3 regions of the Pseudoclavibacter sp. CFCC 13611 genome follow, and region 3 is predicted to be linked to each of the others. Evidence: riboswitches for the same ligand, from Rfam matches in the RefSeq annotation. Region 3 holds a riboswitch; each other region holds the start of a gene.
What was found. Region 3 has a riboswitch for thiamine pyrophosphate ahead of F8O08_RS04865 (TenA family protein). Riboswitches for the same ligand answer to the same signal wherever they lie in the genome.
Positions count from the first base shown of each region.

Region 1: another riboswitch for thiamine pyrophosphate. It lies ahead of F8O08_RS08220 (FAD-dependent oxidoreductase); the one in region 3 lies ahead of F8O08_RS04865 (TenA family protein).
Region 2: another riboswitch for thiamine pyrophosphate. It lies ahead of thiD (bifunctional hydroxymethylpyrimidine kinase/phosphomethylpyrimidine kinase); the one in region 3 lies ahead of F8O08_RS04865 (TenA family protein).

Region 1 covers NZ_WBKE01000002.1:859,823-864,866, forward strand. The annotation lists gene F8O08_RS08220 (FAD-dependent oxidoreductase) at 1-1,069, opposite strand, end outside; TPP riboswitch at 1,062-1,195, opposite strand; gene thiE (thiamine phosphate synthase) at 1,308-1,946, shown strand; gene F8O08_RS08230 (fructose bisphosphate aldolase) at 2,007-2,906, shown strand; gene ybaK (Cys-tRNA(Pro) deacylase) at 2,931-3,446, shown strand; gene F8O08_RS08240 (alpha/beta fold hydrolase) at 3,823-4,626, shown strand; gene F8O08_RS08245 (sigma-54-dependent Fis family transcriptional regulator) at 4,652-5,044, shown strand, end outside.
Region 2 covers NZ_WBKE01000001.1:932,837-937,880, reverse strand. The annotation lists gene F8O08_RS04105 (DedA family protein) at 1-158, shown strand, start outside; gene F8O08_RS04100 (SGNH/GDSL hydrolase family protein) at 151-948, shown strand; gene F8O08_RS04095 (M48 family metallopeptidase) at 984-1,643, opposite strand; gene F8O08_RS04090 (MFS transporter) at 1,806-3,065, shown strand; gene F8O08_RS04085 (DsbA family protein) at 3,173-3,886, shown strand; TPP riboswitch at 3,922-4,017, shown strand; gene thiD (bifunctional hydroxymethylpyrimidine kinase/phosphomethylpyrimidine kinase) at 4,008-4,871, shown strand; gene moeB (molybdopterin-synthase adenylyltransferase MoeB) at 4,905-5,044, opposite strand, start outside.
Region 3 covers NZ_WBKE01000002.1:114,686-119,729, reverse strand. The annotation lists gene F8O08_RS04875 (FBP domain-containing protein) at 1-111, opposite strand, end outside; gene F8O08_RS04870 (hypothetical protein) at 317-769, opposite strand; TPP riboswitch at 837-948, shown strand; gene F8O08_RS04865 (TenA family protein) at 945-1,652, shown strand; tRNA gene F8O08_RS04860 (tRNA-Met) at 1,894-1,967, opposite strand; gene F8O08_RS04855 (sensor histidine kinase) at 2,831-4,084, shown strand; gene F8O08_RS04850 (response regulator) at 4,081-4,875, shown strand.

The DNA of each region.
Region 1 (5,044 bases), 750 kb from region 3:
CCGGTGTGCCGGGGCGGGCACGAGCAGTGGCCTCGATGAGTTCGAGGTCGTCGACCGCCGGCAGCAGCTCGTGGGCGTCGCGAAGCAGCTGCAGCACGCTGCCTGCGAGCACGGCGTCTCGAGCGTCTTCGCGTTCGGTCGCCCCGATCACGACCGTTCCGTCTTCGCGCGGCACGATGTAGACGCTGCGGCCGTGGACGAGGCCGCGGATCGTGTGGGTGGTGAGCGGGCGCAGCTGCTCCGGAGTGCGCAGACGCAGCACGTCGCCGTGCACCGGGCGGATCGGCCAGACCAGACCTCGCGGCAGGCCGCCGAGCCTCGGGCTCTCCAAACCGTTGGCCACCACGACTTCGTCTGCCTCGATGACCTGTTGCGCCGACACGCTCGGGGTCGGGCTCGCCGGCGGCACGTCGGCCACGACCTCGCTCGACGGCCACGCGGGCTGTTCGTCGAAGCGATGGGTGACTGGCCCTTCTCGACGTTCGCTCGGTTCGAGGCGAACGCCGATCACCCGCTCGTCTCGCCAGAGAAGCTCCACGGCGCGTTCCGGCACCACATGCACGTCGTCGCACACTTCGAGGGCCGATATATAGGCCCCGGCGAGGCGTCGCGGGGTGATCTGGTGGTCGTCGCGGGCCAGGAACGCCCCGCTGATGCCCGGGCCGAGCAGCGGCTCAAGCGCACGGGCCTCTCGTGAGGTGAGATCCTGCACGTCGAGCCCGAGTTCGAGCTGCTGGGCGCGCAGGCTTCGCAGCAGCTCGCGATCGGCGGCGTCGGCGGTGGCGACGATGGTCGGCGTCGACCGGTAGCCGGTGCCGACCACCGTCGCCTGGTCCAGCTCGGCGACGATCTGCGGGTAGAGACGCGCGGCCGGCACGGAGAGCGCGAGCAGACTCTCTTCTTCGAAGGCGTACTCACTCACGGCGGCGAGCATCCCGGCCGCCGCATGACTCGCGCCCGAAGCGGGCGCCGGATCGACGATCGTCACCGCGTGACCGCGCTGATGCAGTCGCCACGCGGTCGCCAGGCCGACGACGCCGGCACCGATGACGATGACATGCTTGTTCATTCTGCTCGCTTCCTACGCCGGTATGATCCGGATCAGGTCGACGGTCTGCACACGATCACCGGCCTGTTTCGGCCTGGTGAATCGCGCGCACTCTCAGCCGAGTTCTCGGCTCCCGTGCTCATGTGGGGCAATTGTACCGCCCGGTTCGTACACTGGACGCATGATCGTCAAGTCTCAGCACGCTGACCGCTCCACCGACCCGCACGCCACACCTCGCACCCGAGAATGGCGACTGAGCATGCTGCAGCAGGCGCAGCTGTATCTGTGCACCGACGCCAGACTGGGCACCGGAGACTTCGACGAGTTCGTGGACGCCGCCTACCGCGGAGGCGTCGACATCATTCAGCTGCGCGACAAGCATCTCGACGCTGGTGATGAGCTGGAGTACTTCGAGCTGCTCGCGGCTGCGGCGCGCCGACATGGGCGACTCTTCGCCGCCAACGACCGAGCCGACGTCGCCACGCTGACCGGCGCCGACATCCTGCACGTCGGGCAGCGCGACCTCAGCGTCGCCGACGCTCGTTCGCTGCTGCCGGAGGGCACGCTCGTCGGCCTGTCGACGCATTCCCGAGTGCAGGCCGAGCAGGCGCGTCTGGGCGATCCTGACTATTACTGCATCGGGCCGGTCTGGCGCACTCCCACGAAACCGGGTCGGGCCCCGGTCACCCTCGACGCCGTACGACAGGTGCATACGCAGAGCCGTGGCGATGCCAAGCCATGGTTCGCCATCGGCGGCGTCAACGCCGAGACCCTGGAGCAGGTGCTCGACGCCGGGGCGAACCGCATCGTGGTCGTACGTGCGATCACCCAGGCCGACGACCCCGAGGCCGCCGCTCGCGAGCTGCGCTCAGCGCTGCCCGAGCTCGCCACAGCGTGAGATAATGTTCGTCGTGTCGCACGACGGCACCCTGCTGACCAAACAAAGAAAGCGGTGACCATGTCATCAGTGTTCGATGCACAGTACGAGCGGTTCTCGACCGGTGCCGGCTTCCTGGCCGCGCTCGATCAGTCCGGAGGCAGCACGCCCAAGGCGCTGCGTCTCTACGGAGTGGACGAATCGCAGTACCGCAATGAGACCGAGATGTTCGACCTCATTCACGAGCTGCGCACTCGCATCATCACCAGCCCTGCTTTCACCAGCGAGCGTGTGCTCGGCGCGATTCTCTTCGAGCAGACGGTCGACCGTGAGATCAACGGGGCCCCGAGCGCGAAGTATCTCTGGAACGAGCTGGGCATCGTGCCGTTCCTGAAGATCGACAAAGGGCTCGCCGAGCTCAAAGACGGCGTGCAGGTGCTCAAGCCGATCCCGACGCTGCAGCAGCAGCTCGACAAGGCGAACGCGAACGAGGTCTTCGGCACGAAAGAGCGCTCGCTGATCAAACAGGCCAACGAGTCGGGCATCATCGCCGTCGTCGACCAGCAGTTCGAGCTGGCCGATCAGGTGCTCGACGCCGGGCTCGTGCCGATCATCGAGCCCGAGGTCGACATCACTGCAGCAGACAAGGCCGATTCCGAGTCGATTCTGCGCGATCAGATTCTGCAGCACCTCGATGCGCTGCCCGAGGGGCGCAACGTGACCCTCAAGCTCTCACTGCCCACCGAGGCCGGCTTCTACTCCGCTCTCGTCGACCACGACCGCGTCGTGCGCGTCGTCGCCCTCTCAGGTGGCTACAGCCGAGACGAGGCCAACGCGCTGCTGGCCAAGAATCCGGGAGTCATCGCCAGCTTCAGCCGCGCCCTCACCGAGGGTCTCACGGCGCAGCAGAGCGACGACGAGTTCAACCAGACGCTCGACGCCGCCATCGAGAGCATCTACCAGGCGTCGATCGCCGGCTGAAACACGCGAAAGAGATCGACACAGATGGCAGCGCACAGAGGGCACGGGTCGGCCACGCCGGCGACCCGTGCCCTCGACCGTGCCGGGGTGGCCTATCAGCTGCACGGCTTCGAGCATGACCCCGATGACCGACACTTCGGTGACGAAGCCGTCGACAAGCTCGACCTGCCGGCCGACCGCATCTTCAAGACGCTGGTCGTCGAGATCGACGGTGCTGCATCGCGCAGTCAGGATCTCGCCGTGGGCGTCGTGAGCCTGGATGCGCGACTCGATCTCAAGGCCATGGCGCACGCGTTGGGAGTCAAGCGGTGCCACATGGCCGATCCTCAGCTGGCGCAGCGCCGCACCGGCTATGTGGTCGGCGGCATCAGTCCGCTCGGGCAGAAGAGTCGCCTGCCCATCTTCGTCGACGAGGGCGCCCGCTCCATCGAGACCATGCTGGTCTCCGGCGGTCAGCGTGGGCTTGACGTCGAGCTGACGCCAGACGACCTCTGCAGCGTCACCGGAGCACGCTACGCCCCCATCGCCAAACGCGACTGAGCGGGGCCGGGCGCAGAGAACCGGTGGCGGCATCCACGCTGTGAGACACCACCACCGGTGTGAGAGTTCAGGTCAGCTCTCAGAGACGGCAGCCGAATCGTTGTGCTTCGATCCAGCGCGACGACGCGTGCCGAGCTCTCCGTCGACTTGGTCGGCGAAGTCGGTGCTCTGTGCAGTCATCGGGGACTCATCCTGCCAGATCTGTTCGAGATCAGCATCGAGCCCAGCTTCCTTCCGGGCCCTTCGCCCGGGATCCTTCTCTCGGTTCGTGCTCATGTCTGCAGTCTAAGCCGAGCGCGAGCGGCTCACCTCGGAACCACGAGATGATATATCGACCCGCCGAAGGCCGATCGAGCGCATGAGGTACTCTCCACACATGCAGTCGTTCACCGTGCACTCATCGCTCGACGGCGTCGAACTGCGCTGCCGCCGTTTCAGCGCGACGGCAGCGACCGACCTGGCTCCAGTCATCATGCTGCACGGCACCGCGCTGTCGCAGTCCGTTTGGCGCGGCATGGGCTGGATCGACCCGGTTCTGCCGGCCCGCGACGTGCTCACCATGGATCTCCGCGGTCACGGCCGCAGCGGCAGACCGCACGACGCGACGGCCTACGACATGCACCACTTCGTCACAGACGTCTGCGATGTGCTCGACGCCGCTCAGATTCCCCAGGCGGCAGTCGTGGGCTATTCTCTCGGCGGTCGCATCATGTTCTCACTCGCTGCAGACCACCCCGCACGAGTCTCGACGATGGTGAGCGTGGCGGGATCGCCGCAGAACTCCCCCGGCGCATTCGACCGGGTCTTCTTTCCCGGCATCGTCGAGACGCTGCGACAGGGGTCTATGGAGCTGTTCATCGAGCGCTGGGAACAGCATCTCGGCCGCCCACTCTCGGCTTCGACCGTTCTGGCCATGCGGATGAACGACCCGCTCGCCCTCGCCGCCTACATGACCGCGGCCGACGGAGATCGCGGCGTGCCGACCCACGTGCTCTCCACGATGCGCATGCCGACGCTGCTTCTGGCCGGCTGTGCGGATGCCGAACGCGAGCAGGCTGCCCGGCTGGCGGCCGCAAACCTGCCGAACGCCCGCATCCGCCTGCTCCCGGGGGTCACGCACAGCGGAATCCTGCGTTCGCCGACAGCGTGCCAGGCGACCGCAGACTTCCTCGCTCGCTGACAGATTCATCGCATAGACTGCACCCGTGTCAGTTCCATCGCCTCTCATGCCCAAAGGCCTCTCTGGGGCCGTCCGGGCCCGCGAGCGGCTGATCACCTCCGGCGCCGTCGACGACGCGCTGCTGCGCCCTGAGATCGCCGACTCCTGGCGCCGCTGCCGCGAGGCCGATGTCTCGGCGCACGACCTGCAGCAGCTCACGCCGATCAGCAGCGTGGCTCAGACACCATTGGCCCGGCACTCGACCGAAGCGCTGCAGACCCTCGCCGGCGACCTCAGCGAGGTCAGCGCCGGCGTCGTCGTCGCCGACACCACGGGCAACATCGTGTCGGCCGCGTTCTGCGACATCTCCGGCCGCGACTCGCTCAGCGAGATCAACATGCTGCCCGGCTACTCTTTCGCCGAGGCGTCAGTCGGCACG
Region 2 (5,044 bases), on a different contig from region 3:
GCGTGATCATCGATTGGTCGGTCAAACGCTGGCAGCGACACCGCCGGCGGGTGCTGCGCGCTCGCATTCGAGAGGATGCCATGCGCCGCCGCACCGGCGAGTGGCGGTCACCGGCACCGGCGCCTGCGGCCAACAACGAAAGGAGTCTGCATGAGTGAGCTCTCATCGCCCGCCACCGTGCCTTTTCAGCGTTTCGTCGCCATCGGCGACAGTTTCACCGAAGGCGTCGGAGACGAAGACCCGCAGGCTCCGGGCGGCGTACGAGGCTGGGCCGACCGAGCAGCCGAAGTCCTGGCCAGGCAGACTCCCACGTTCGAATACGCCAACCTCGCCGTGCGCGGCAAGCTCATTCAGCCGATCGTTCGCGAGCAGGTCGACCGGGCCATCGCGATGCGGCCGGATCTCATCACGTTCTGCGCCGGAGGCAACGACATTCTGCGCCCTGGCAGCGACCCCGACCGTGTGGCCGCCATCTTCGATCGCTCTCTGGCACGGCTGACCGCCACCGGTGCGACCGTGCTGATCTTCACCGGCCCCGATCTGCGCACCATGCCCGCCTTCGCTCTGATTCGCGGCAAGGTCGCGATCTACAACGAGAACATGCGCGCCAGCGCCGCACGCCGGGGTGCGCTGGTCGTGGACCAATGGGGGCTGCGCGCACTCCATGACCCCAGTCGTTGGGCGCCGGATCGTCTGCATCTTTCGCCCCTCGGCCACCATCTGATGGCCATTCGCGTACTCGAGACACTCGGTGTCGAACACGATCTCAGCCCCGAGCATGTGGCCGGGCCGCCTGTCGGTCGCTGGCACGTCACCTCCGCCGATGTCCAATGGGCCAGAGAGTATCTCTGGCCGTGGGCGATGCGGCGGCTGACCGGGCGCTCGTCGGCAGACGGTCGTCATGCCAAACTCGACCACCCGGTGCACCCGACAGACGACTCAGAGTAGGCCTCATCTGTCGCGCCATGCCTGCGAACGCGCGCTCAGGCGGGTTCCTGCGCCCTGCACTCGCGGCCACCGGGTGCGAGCATGTCGGCGCGCGGATGCCCGAGCGCGGCCCGCAGACGACGCCACGCCGGCAGCGCGGCACTCATCATGGCCTGGAACTCGGCACCGTGGTTGTGCACTCGCAGATGCACGAGTTCGTGCACCACGACGTACTCGACAAAGGCGTCATCGTAGCGAGCCAGTTCGAGGCTGAAGCGAATGCGTCGGGTTGCGGGCGTGCAGCTTCCCCAGCGCGTGCGCATGAGACGCGGCGTCCACGTCGGCCGCGGCAGATCGAGACGCCGGGTCCACGATGCGATCAGCGCAGGCACGAGCTCTGCCAGTCGGGCCTTCGCCCATGCGATCTGCTCTTCAGACCAGTCGAGCTGCGGAACCGCGATGTCTCGCCGCCGCTCTTCGGCCAGACAGCGATCGATCCAGCTGCGATTGGTGCGCACGAAACGCCGCAGCTCGAACTCGCGCATGCCTGCCGGAGCCGTCAGCACCACAGAGCTGAACGCGCCGAGAGCACTCTGGGGTGCGCCGCCCACGCGCCCCACTCTGAGGCTCACTCGCCGCACGGGGCGACGACGAAGCACACAGACCAGGTCGTCGACCTGCAGCAGTTCGTCGCGTGCGCCGCGCTGCGTCACCATGGTGCCTTCTGCCCTCGCTCGTCTTTTTCGGTCGCGCTGACTCTACCCTGACCGGCCGACACCGACACCGATCCCGACCCCGACCCCTGACCCCCGACCCCCGAGCAACGCGAGATTCAGCGCACCGAGAGCCGACAGCCTCCTCGGGTCTACACTGGCCGGATGAATCAGCTGCGTCGGTATGCCGTGCCGATCTTTCTTCCAGCTCTGCTCTTCGCGACCGCTGAGGCCTGCCTGGTGCCTGTGCTGCCGGCCAGAGCGGTCGAGCTCGGAGCCGACACCGCCCTCGCGGGGCTCATCGCCGGCATGCTGATGATCGGTCAGGTGATCGGCGATCTGCCCAGCAGCTGGATGGTCGCTCGTCTCGGCGAGCAGCGCACGATGATCGTTGCGGCTGCCCTCGGCGCAGCCGGAGCCGCGGTTGCCGCAGTGGGATCGTCTGTGACCGTGCTGCTGGTCGGCACACTGCTGGTCGGCATGGCCGCTGCCGCGTTCAACCTCGCCAGACACGCTCTGCTCACCGAGCTCGTGCCGGTCTCACATCGAGCCCGTGCCATGTCAGTGCTCGGCGGCACCGTCAGAGGCGGACTGTTTCTCGGCCCTATGCTCGTCGCCCCGCTGATCGCATGGTTCGGCAGCACGTCGGCTTTCGTGGCCAGCATCGCGCTCAGCGTCGTGGTCGCCGTGCTGCTGGTGCTGATGCCCGACCCTGAGGCACTGCTGCGAGCTGGCCTTCCCACCGGGGCATCCACGTCTGACGTGCCGGCCACAGACCAGCCGCACGATGCCCACGCCTCCGACCCCACGGCATCCGCCCCATCGCTGTGGCAGACCCTCGTCAGCTCGCGACGCGTGCTCGCGACCATGGGGCTGGGAATCGCCGCAGTGCAGCTGCTGCGATCCAGCCGCCAGGTCATTCTGCCGCTCTGGGGCACGCACATCGGCGCAGACACCGAGACCATCGCGCTGATCATGGGCATCGCAGGTGCCCTCGACCTCGCACTCTTCTACGTGTCGGGCCAGCTCATGGATCGCTTCGGGCGGCTCTGGGTCGTGCTGCCGACGCTGCTCGGTCTTGCGGTGACACACCTCGCGCTGCTGCCGGTGCACGGGCCGTGGGGGCTGCTCGTCACGGCGAGCCTGATGTCTCTGGCCAACGGCCTCGGATCCGGCATCATCATGACCATGGGCGCGGATCTGGCGCCGGAGCACCACCCAGCGGCGTTTCTGGGAGCCTGGCGTCTGGTCGCAGACGCCGGCAGCGCGAGTTCGCCGCTGATTCTCTCCGGCCTCGCCGCCGCCGCCGGGATCGCGGCCTCTGCCGCGGTCATGGCCGGTCTGGGCGTCGTCGGAGCCTGGCTGCTGTGGCACTTCACGCCGAAGTTCCTGCCTCCGGAGCTCTCCGGTCGCGGTCGGGTCTGACACCCGCCGGCTCGTCTGGGGTCGCACCGCCCGGCCGGTCGTCGTGAGCGCGCACGCACCTCTCGCTAGCATGGAGTCACCCTTTTCAGATGGATGAGAGACCGAACATGCCAGACTCCCCCGCGCCCGCTCAGCAGTCGTCGTCAGACGGAGCGCCTGCGCTCCGCGTCGAGACTTGGATCGACCTCGCCTGCCCGTGGAGCTACATCGGACTGAGCAATCTGCTCGCGGCGGTGCAGCGCTTCAGCGAAGAGCGGCCTGAGAACCGTGTGCTGCTCGGTCTGCGCAGCTACGAACTCAACCCCGATGCAGATGACGCAGACGCCCGCAGCGCGGCGCAGCATCTGGCCGACATCAAGGGCATCACGGTGTCTCAGGCCCAAACCGAGCTCGACCGAGTGACCGTGGCCGCCACCGACGCCGGGCTCGACTTCCACTTCGACGTGCTGCAGCAGTCGAACACCGGTCTTGCCCACGAGCTGCTGCACGCGGCCCGTCTCGACCACCGGGAACGCGAAGTCGCACTGGCGCTGTTTCACGCCCACTTCAGCGAGGGCCGCCACATCGGTCGTCTCGAGACGCTCGAGGAGATCGCCGGTGAGCAGGGCCTCGATGTCGCATCGATCAGTCGCGAGCTGAGCACGCATTCGCATACGGGCGAGGTGCAGGCCGACGAAAGACGCGCCGCCGAACTCGGCATCTCATCAGTGCCATTCTTCCTGTTCAACGATCGCTTCGGCGCCTCCGGTGCGCAGCCGGTCGAGGCCCTGCTCGAGGTGCTGCACGAGGTGCAGACGCGGGTCGGCGCCGACGCTCGCTGAGACTGACCCTCGGGGGTCGCAGGCGTATACTCTGGGCGTGTGACACGGGGTGCCCCGAACGAGGGCTGAGAAGAGACCCGTCGAACCTGCTCTCGTCAGCACGAGCGAAGGGATCGTCCAAATGACCGTCAACCATGCCGCATCACGCCCGAAGAGCATCCGCGTGCCGCGCATCCTCAGCATCGCAGGCACCGACCCCACCGGCGGCGCCGGGGTGCAGGCCGATCTGAAATCGATCTCGGCGATGGGCGGCTACGCCATGGCGGTCGTCACCGCGCTCGTGGCGCAGAACACCCGGGGCGTGCGCTCGGTGCACCTGCCGCCGGTCTCTTTTCTGCGCGAGCAGCTGGAGGCTGTGTCTGACGACGTGGAGATCGACGGCGTGAAGATCGGCATGCTGGCCGACGCCGACACCGTCACGACGGTGAAGGCCTGGCTTGACGAGGTGCGGCCGCCGATCGTGGTGCTCGACCCGGTGATGGTGGCCACCAGCGGCGACCGCCTGCTCGCCGAAGACGCCGAGGCGGCCGTGCGAGATCTCTGCCGCAGTGCCGATCTGATCACCCCCAACGTTCCTGAGCTCGCGGTGCTCGCCGACGCGTCTGAGGCACAGACGTGGGCGGATGCCGTGGCTCAGGCCCGACTCGTCAGCGCACGCTGCGATACCGTGGTGCTCGTCAAAGGCGGCCATTTGGTCGGCGATCGCGTGCACGACGCGCTTGTCGACGCCCGGTCTGCCCCTGAGGGGTCGCCCGTGCCCGACGGGCTCTTCGAAGCCGACGCTCCGCGCGTCGACACCGAGTGCACGCACGGAACCGGATGCACGCTCTCTTCGGCCATGGCGACTCGCCTCGCCGCAGGCGACGACTGGCCCACCGCGCTGATCACGGTCAAGGCCTGGCTCACCCGGGCGCTGCGCAGCGCCGACGCTCTGCACGTCGGGCAGGGTCACGGCCCGGTCGATCACTTCGTCGACCTGCGCTGACGCTCGACGCCGAGCCAGTCGCGCAGAGATGGTTCAGTAGCGCGGCAGCGAGGGATCGACCGTCTGCACCCAGCCCATCGTGCCGCCCACCACCTGTCGCACGTTGGTGCGTCCGGAGTCACGCAGCATTTCGAGCGCCTGCGTCGAGCGCGCACCCGTCTTACAGACCAGAA
Region 3 (5,044 bases):
GTCTTCTTCCGTGAGTGCGGCGAAGTCGTCGCGAAATGTGAGCTCTTTCGTCTCTCGCCGTGAGGCGTTGACGAACGAAGAGCGGATGAAGGATTCGGTGAGAGTCTGCATGAGTATGCCTTTCACGGCGCGCGGCATCGCAGAGACGCCGCTTCGCCGGGAGAAATGGTGAGTGAGTGATCAGGGTCGCTCGACCGCCGCGCCTGGCCGGATGTCAGGCACGGTGGGAGCATCCGCGCTAATCGTCGTCGGCGAGTGCTTCGCCGACGACCTCCTCGCGCTGTGCATACATCTCTCGGTAGTTCACGCGGACAGTCTACTCAGATGCTCCCGCAGCGCGACGCACCAGCGCACGCACCTGAGCATCCACCGCGTCGTTCCAGGCCGCAAGGGCGAACGAGGTCGGCCAGATCGCACCGTCGTCGAGCTGCGCGTCTTCGCTGAAGCCGAGCGTCGCATACCGAGTGTCGAACTTGGACGACGGCTGCAGGAACACGATGACTTTGCCGTCACTGGCGTACGACGGGAACCCGTACCAGGTCTTGGCTTCGAGATGCGGAGCCTCGTCGGCCACGATCACGTGCAGACGCTGCGCGATCACCGCGTCGAGCCCGTCGAGTGCTTCGATCGCCGCGACGCACGCCTCGTATTCGCGCGCCCGCTTCGCCGCGCCTTTGACGCCGCTGATCGAGCGCAGCTCTTCGGCGCGCTGACGCATCGCCGCACGCTCGCTCGCGCTGAACCCGTCGGTGTGGTCTGTGTCTGTCATGTGCGGTCTTTCTCTCGGGGTGTTCTGCCAGCGTAATCGAGGCGCCCTGCGCCTGCTGCTACGCTCGTCAGTACCACACGGGTGCCCCGGTCACGGGGCTGAGATCGGGCTGCCGACGCCTGCGACCGTCGAACCTGTCCGGGTCATGCCGGCGAAGGAAGAATGGGAGTCCCTTATGCACGCAATCACCACGCCCGATCACAACGAGACGTCTGCTGCCCGCGCGAGCGGAGCATCCGCCGGCGAACGCTTCACCGACTCGCTGCGCGACGACAATGCAGCCAACTGGCAGGCGGTCGTCGGGCACCGCTTCGTCTCGGAGCTGTTCGACGGTTCGATCGACGACTCGGTGATGTGCCGGTATCTGATTCAGGATCACCGCTTTCTCGACGGCTTTCTGGCTCTGATCGGGGCGGCTGTGGCGAGCGCCGACAGGTTGGATGCTCGACTGCGGCTCGCAGCATTCGCCGGCGACGTGGCGGGCGACGAGAGCACGTACTTTCTGCGCTGCTTCGCGAAGTTCGGGGTGAGCGAGGCCGACCGCGCGAAGATTCCGGACACGGCTGCCACTGCCGGATTCAAACGGGTCTTTCGCGATGCCGCCGACACCCGGAACTACACCATCATTCTCTCGGTGCTGCTGGTGTCGGAATGGTCGTACCTGAGCTGGGCGATGCGCGCACCCGAGCAGGCACCCGCAAGCTTCGTGCACGCAGAGTGGATCACGCTGCACGACAACCCGCCGTTCAGACAGCTGGTCGAGTTTCTGCGCAGCGAACTCGATCGTGTCGGCCCGGCTCATGCCTGCGAGGCTCGGGAGTTCTTCGGACGCACGGTGCAGCTTGAGCTCGACTTCTTCGATCAGTCGTACGAGCTGCGGTGACCTGCAGGCTGGTGGGCTCTGGTGCATGGGGGGCTGGTGAGTACCAGCCGGTGAGCGCTGGCCGGCCAGCCCCGATGAGTGTGAGCCCGCCAGACTTTGTGAATGCTGGCAGGTCGGGCCCGATGAGTGTCAGCCAGCCGGACTCTGTGAGTGCTGGCAGGTAGGGCCTCGGCCGAGAAATGCAGAAGGTCGGAAGCCCAATTGGGTTTCCGACCTTCTTCGCACCGCGTCGGCGCATCTGTTGCGGGGGCTGGATTTGAACCAACGACCTCCGGGTTATGAGCCCGGCGAGCTACCGAACTGCTCCACCCCGCGGCACAAGAGATAACAGTAGCACCGATGTGCGCCTGCGTCCACTCTGCGCCGGTTCTGCCCTGGTTCCGGTTGAGTTTCGCCGGCTCTGCATCGGTACTGGCTGGTTCTGCAACGGTGCTGGGAGGTCTGAATCAGTTCTGCCGAGTTCTGACACTCCTTCCTCTCCCCTCCCCGCTGAATCCTGACATATCAAATGCCGCCCCACGGCATCCGATCAACGAAAGTACAAAACCCGCGACCATCAGCAAACGATGCCCGCCACTTCTACACACTCATGTCTGAGCATCCACACCATTCAACGGCTTCTATGCACTCGCGGCCGCCCGCACACCCTCTCGTGCACGACACCTCCATCCCAGGCCGGCCAACTACAGCCAGTCGCCGCAAATGACGCCCCATGGCGTCCAGACATGCCAAATGGCATGACTCGATGCTTCTGCACGACAGTTCCCATGCCTCGGTCGGGAGCGAACGGCAAATCCCAAGACTGGGTACAAGAAAACAAGACGGGCGGGCAGAGGTGACAAGACAAGGACAGGTGCAGCGGCAAGGACAGGTGCGTCAGGGAAACATCCTTCTGCGGGATGACCCCGGACCAGCGGGCGCACCCTACAGTTGGGAGTGTGAGCAGACCGACAACTTCGAGCGCTGAAGCCCAGCCGACACCAGTCGTTCTGGTTGCAGCGCCCGTCGAGAATGCTCCAGCAGTGTCTTCAGAGGCAGCAGCACGAGCAGTGAGCGCAACAGCGGCAACAGCGGCAACAGCAGATGCAGTACCAGCAGGCGCAACGCCGCCGGCAGCAGCACCGCTGACAGCGACGACGGCGTTCGCCCATCGCCCGCGCCGAGGGATGGTCGGTCGCGTGCTGCACTGGTTCGCGAGCCATGTGCAGCTGGTCGACACACTGTTGGTCGCCGCACTCTCTGCGATTCTGGTTCTGCCCTTCGCCCTGGTGGGCATTGGCAGCACCTTCGACCACACGAACTGGCAGAACGACACCTGGACAGGCTTTCTCTTCTCAGTGCTCGTCACGCTGCCGCTGATCTGGCGGCGCACCCGTACCGTGCCGGCTGCGATCGCGATGGCCTCGGTCTGCGTGGTTCAGGTCGCGCTCGGCGTGCAGGTGGTGCCCGCCGACGCACTCGTGCTCATGATGGTCTATGCGCTGGCCGCCTACGCCCCACGATGGGCTTCGATCAGCGGATTCTGGCTGGCGATCGCCGGTGCCGCCGCCCTCATCGTGCGGTACCGCGCGATGCCGGTGCTGACATCGACCGATTCCGCAGAGGGAATTCAGGAACCTGCACAACCGCTGTTCCAGATCGTCCTGGCCGTCACCATCTTCTTCGGCTTCATCGCCGCATCGGTCACCGCGGCCTGGCTGCTCGGTGCGATCACCCGCAATCGCATCAGTCAGCAGCGCGAACTGCGCGAGCACGCCGAACGTCTCGAGATTCAGCAGCAGCAGGAACGCGACCTCGCCGCAGCAGACGAACGCGCCCGCATCGCCCGCGAGATGCACGACGTCGTCGCTCACTCACTCTCGGTGATGATCACCCAGGCCGACGGCGCCCGCTACGCGTCGCAGAACGACCCCGAGATCGCCCGGCGCACCCTCGAGACCATCGCCGAGACCGGCCGTTCGTCGCTGCACGAGATGCGACGCCTCTTGGGAGTGCTGCACGACGACTCCGGCGCCGAGACACGGCCGATGCCCACCATCGCCGACATCCCCGACCTCGTCGACACCGTGCAGCTGTCAGGAACCCGCGCGAAGCTCACCGTGAGCGGCGACGCCACCCGCGCCGATCGTCTCACCGCCGGCGCCCAGCTCGTGGCCTACCGGGTGGTGCAGGAGGCCCTCACCAACGTCCTCAAACACGCGGGCCCCGGACCGCAGGCGACCGTGACCCTGCACTGGGGCGAACACACGCTGCAGCTGCAGATCGACGACGACGGTCGTGGCGCTCTGAGCAGCGACGACGGAGCAGGCAACGGCCTGCGCGGCATGCGCGAACGCCTCGCACTCTATGACGGCAGTGTGCAGGCGGGCCCGCGCGCCGGCGGCGGCTTCAGCGTGCACGCGACGCTGCCCTACGAGAACGGAGCCTCATGACCACGCCCGCCTTCGATCGCGCACAGACCGGCCCGGCTGAAACGTCGCGAACCGACGCTTCGCACATCGACGTCGCGATCGTCGACGACCAGGCGCTCGTGCGCGGCGGGCTGGGCATGCTGGTCGACTCCCAGCCAGATCTCACGGTCACTGTGCAGGCAGACAACGGGTGGGATGCCGTCAAAAAGCTGCGAGAGCACCCCGCCGACGTCGTGCTGATGGACGTGCGCATGCCCATCATGGACGGCATCGCTGCGACGGCCCGAGTGCTCGCCGACCACCCCGAGACGCGGGTGATCGTGCTCACCACCTTCGACCTCGACGAATACGTGCTGCGGGCGATCGAGGCGGGAGCCAGCGGCTTTCTGCTCAAAGACGCCCGCCCCGAAGAGCTGCTCACGGCAATTCGCACCGTGTGCCGCGGCGATGCCGTGATCTCGCCGTCGATGACGCGTCGCCTGCTGGCGCACGTCGTACCGATGCTGCAGACCAGAGCAGCGGCGGATGCCGGAGCTCGCCCGCCCCGCTCCCCCGCGCCCGCAGACCTCCCGAGCACCGCATCCGCCCGCGCCGCGATCGCGACGCTCACACCACGAGAACGCGAGGTTCTGGTGCTGATGAGCGAAGCGCTGTCGAACGCCGAGATCGCCGCCCGACTGCATCTGTCCGAGACCACGGTGAAGACGCACGTGGGCCACGTGCTGATGAAGCTCGATGCGCGGGATCGCGTGCAGGCCGTCGTACAGGCCTTCCACGCGGGCATCGCGGCGCCCGCGCCTGAGTGCGCCTGAGTTCGGCTGAATCGCGACGATCTGCTGAGCGCAGGCAGGCACACCCCGATCAGGGGAATCTCCTCCTGCAGGATGAGCTCTCGAGAATCCTCCTTCGGCATGACGCGCACGCCGATGTGCTCGACGATGCTGTGGGTATCAGGTCGCAGCAGGCTCGCTCGGCCGAACA